2 regions of the Bacillus sp. WC2507 genome follow, and region 2 is predicted to be linked to the other one. Evidence: riboswitches for the same ligand, from Rfam matches in the RefSeq annotation. Region 2 holds a riboswitch; the other holds the start of a gene.
The links. A riboswitch is a leader RNA that binds a small molecule or an ion and turns the genes downstream of it on or off. The one in region 2 is predicted to bind cyclic di-GMP.
Positions count from the first base shown of each region.

Region 1: it holds a riboswitch for cyclic di-GMP, as region 2 does, so the genes downstream of both, ACUN28_RS24020 (SpaA isopeptide-forming pilin-related protein) here and ACUN28_RS27350 (methyl-accepting chemotaxis protein) in region 2, are expected to answer to the same signal.

Region 1 is NZ_JBQXPN010000001.1:4,560,483-4,562,673, reverse strand. Features, by position in the region: gene ACUN28_RS24025 (TetR/AcrR family transcriptional regulator) at 1-462, shown strand, start outside; cyclic di-GMP riboswitch class I at 635-727, shown strand; gene ACUN28_RS24020 (SpaA isopeptide-forming pilin-related protein) at 787-2,191, shown strand, end outside.
Region 2 is NZ_JBQXPN010000001.1:5,204,212-5,206,402, reverse strand. Features, by position in the region: gene ACUN28_RS27355 (anaerobic C4-dicarboxylate transporter family protein) at 1-606, opposite strand, end outside; cyclic di-GMP riboswitch class I at 890-974, shown strand; gene ACUN28_RS27350 (methyl-accepting chemotaxis protein) at 1,118-2,191, shown strand, end outside.

The DNA.
Region 1 (2,191 bases), 640 kb from region 2:
TTAACCTTAGAAGCGGTAGCAAAAGAGGCGGGGATAAGTAAAGGTGGATTGTTGTATCACTTTTCAAACAAGGAGGCTTTAATAGAGGGCATGATACTGAAAGGGACCGAGGAGTATCAAGACGCTATTCACAATAAAGTAGCGGAAGACTTAGAGAAGAAAGGAAGGTGGGTACGTTCTTTTGTAGAGGAAAGATTAAGTAATGAGAGAAGAGTAGAAGAGCTGGGTAGTAGTATGATGGCAGCATTAATGCTAAAACCTGAATTACTTGAACCGTTACAACAATCATTTCAGCAACTGCAACATAAAATAGAAAATGATGAGATAGATTCAGTTTGTGCCACAATTATTAGATTAGCAGCAGATGGATTATGGTATTCGGAATATTTAGGGGTTGGAAGATTAAGCCCCGAATTAAGAGAAAAAGTAATTCAAGCTCTTATCTATAATTCATATAAATAGAATATACAAACTATATAATGTAAAATAATTCACCATTACTTATTTAATGCAGTGGTGAATTATTTTTTTTTATTAGAAAAATAGAACAATTTTATAGAGTATTGAATTATAACCGTCCAGACGGTATAGTAATATTTGGTTTAAGAGGAAAATGAAACAAAAAAAGAATAAAAAATATTTTTAGCACACTATTCGAAAGGATAGGCCGCAAAGCTTAGAGTCTACGGTAATACATATTGGTTACTAAGATCGTCTGGTTGCACATTTTTGATGCAACCGGACGGTCTTTTTTTGTTATATAAATATAAAAAATAGGAGGGAATTATGCAAATGAAAAGTACTAAAAGGCATATTTCAATGGTTTCATTAGTTTTTCTAGTATTATTTTCAGTGCTAAATGTGTGGGCTCCAGTTATTCAAGCCGCTGTGATAAAAAATCCAGTGGACGAGATTAATATCTCCCGTACTGATGGTACAACGTCTGAACCATATCAAGCCTCAGATGGCATGAAAGTAGAAGTGAAGTGGTCAGCTAAAGAAAAAATAAAAAGTGGTGATCAATTCACAATTGATATGCCAAAAGAATTTAGAAAAGATCTTATGAATATGAGTTTTCCTTTAAAAGATGCTGAAGGAAAAACAGTTGGTACATGTGAGATGAAAAAGGGTCTATTGACATGTACTATGGGTGATTACGTAGAAGGAAAGAATAACATTAAAGGTTCTTTATTCGTAGAATTTTATTTTGGTCTAGAAGCATATGATGGTATTAAAAAAATCCCATTAGAATTTAACGTTGATGGTCAAATCGTAAATAAAGAAGTAAGTGTAAATAATACGACAGAGAGACCGAAGCCACAGCCCAATACAGATAATCTAATGAAATGGGGTTCTTATAATCAGGAAGATCCTTCAATTGCAGACTGGACGGTATATGTAAATGCAACTGGAACAGAAATGCAAGATCTTAAATTAACAGACACATTAGGACCTGGACATGAATTAATTACAAATAGCTTAGTATTAGAAGAGGCTGTATTTGAAGATGGCTATGCACCAACAAATGTTAAGCCAGCAGATTTATCTAAAATTAGAATTAATGCAACGAAAACTGGATTTACAATTGAGTTTCCAGACAGTTCAAAAGGTTATATTTTAAGATATAAAACAAAGGTTACTAATCCTGCTGCAAAGCCTCATAAAAATACTGTGAAATTAGAAGGTAAAAATATTGTAACTGAAGAAAAAGTTGGAGAAGTATTCGTAAGTGGTGGGGGAGGAACAGGTTCAGGTGACAATAATCCACCTAGCATTGAAAAAAATATAGTTGATGAGAATGGTAAACTTGTAGAGAATCAGCAGTTAACACAAATCGATCAAGCTATTCAATACCAAGTTGGTATACATATACCAAACGATCCTCCTAAATACACATCTATGGTAATTAGTGATGATTTAGAAGATGTTTTAGAAGTATTAGAGGCAAAAGTGTATGATCAAAATGGCCAAGATATTACTTCTAAAGGAACGTTAAATATAGATAAACAAAGAAGTGAAGTAACATTTACGTTTGGTGAGAATTTTGACTATAAGTCATATGAAGACCAGGTAATTAACTTGAATATTAAGGCGAAAATTAAAGCCAATGCAGATTTATCTTCTTACGTAGATAAGAAGATTCCTAATAAAGCGGAATTACATTTTGATGATAAAACATTAACATCAAAAG
Region 2 (2,191 bases):
TTTTAAGTATTCAGGGTCTTCATTTAATTCTTTCCCCATTTTGCTAGCAACAAATGCAGCTACCATACAAGCGATGAAAGTAGAAGGGATACTTACTTTTAAAATATCTAATAAAGTGATTTTATAGTCAGCTAGCATTGCTAAAAGTGCAACTGTTGCAGCTGATATAGGACTAGCTGTAATTGATTGTTGGGAAGCGATTACGGCAATTGACATTGGTCGTTCCGGTCTAATACCAGATTCGCGAGAGACTTCTGCGATAACAGGAAGTACAGAATAAGCAACGTGACCAGTTCCTGCGCAGAGTGTAAATAAATAAGTAACAATTGGAGCAAAGAATGTAATGCGCTTTGGATTTTTTCGTAATGCTTTCTCAGCCAGATGAACAAGGTAGTCCATTCCTCCAGCGGCTTGCAGTGCACCGGCAGCTGTAATTACTGCTAAAATCATAAGCATTACATCAATAGGCGGAGCTGTAGGTTGTAAGTGGAAGACGAAAACAAGTATTGCCATACCAACGCCACCCATTACTCCTAGACCAACTCCGCCTAGGCGTGCGCCAATAAAAATGCAGAGTAGTAACGTAAGAAATTGTAGCCAAAACATGATAAACTACCTCCGAAATTCATTAGTTAAGATATATTCGAATAATTTAATTTAAATGAAAATTAAAATAAATACTCAAAACAATCCTTGTGTTATATACATTTTTTATTATATAACACAAGAAATGTAACATTCACGTAGTTTGTTAAATTATTTCGAAAAAATAATACATTAAAACTTTACATTTGCATCTCTAAATAGGTAGACATTTTAATTTTTATGTTGTAATCTTTTGTAGAGAATAATTTAATTCTCATAGAACTCCCATATCGTTCAACTCGTTCAGCGAGAAAGGCAAACTGATGGAAACATTAGGACGCAAAACTGCAGGAGCTAAGGCCGAAAGGCTACGCTAGCCAGTTACCGGACGGATAGGGTTGGTCTTGACCAATGCTCTTTTCATTGGTCTTTTTTTTATTTGTAAACAAATGAGAACTGTTATCAGTTGCTGGTAAGGTTTATATTTTAATAGTTTTCCTTTATATTAAGTTAATTAAGAAAGGTGATGTTGATGAAAAAATATTGGCACAAGCTATCATTTCTTCAAAAGAATGTATTGTTAACTGTGTTAGTTATTTTGACGCTTGTTGGTACTATGGGAGCGTTAAGTTTTAACATGTTTCAAAATAGCATGATGTCTATATTTGAAAGGCATTCTTTTGAAACAGGAGATACGGTATTACATAAATTAGACGAAGAAATAGTGAGAGATGTTACAAAAGATCCAGTGGCACAAAGAGAAAAGAGAGAGAAGTTAACAGAGAAATTAGATGAAGCAACGGAAGAGTTGAATAGTGTTGGACAAACCTATATTGTTGGAGCAAAAGAAAATGAAAAAGGTGAATTACTAATCGTTGATTTGTCTACAGGGTTAGCAAATGTTGTTGAAGTAAGGCCGGGAGAATATTATAAACAACCAGATCTTTGGATGAAAGCATATGATAAAGTAATGAGCACGAAAAAAGCAAATATGACAGAAGTATATGAAGACGCATTAGGAACGTGGGTAACGATATTAGAGCCAATTAAAGATGGAGAAGATAATATTGTGGCACTTGTTGCAGCTGATGTAGATGCCTCTATTGTTCCTAGTACAAAGGAAAAGTTCATTATACAAGGTTTAATGTTTATTTGCATTTCTGTTTTAATTGCAACTTTTATTCAATTCTTAATTGTACGTAACGCACTTGCTCCATTGCGAGATTTACGTGAAGGATTGCGCAAAGTCGGTGAAGGTGATTTAAGTATTAAATTAGAGGAAAGGCCAGATGATATAGGTATTATTAATGCGTATTTTAATAGTACCATCGAGAAGTTTAAAGGAATTATAGATAAAGTGAAGCAGACAGCAGAACAGGTTTCCTCATCTTCACAAGAATTGTCAGTGAGTACGAAAGAGAATAGCATGGCAGTCCAAGGAATCGTAAGTTCTATGGTTGAGTTAAGAGCTGGCGCTCAGTCACAAGAAACTTCAGGACCAAAGTATTTAGGTATTGTATATGAAATGGAAGATAAGATGGAAGAGATAAATAATGCTGCAAAACAAATGGCGAAAGAGTCTGAAGGTATGGAGCATCAATCGGTA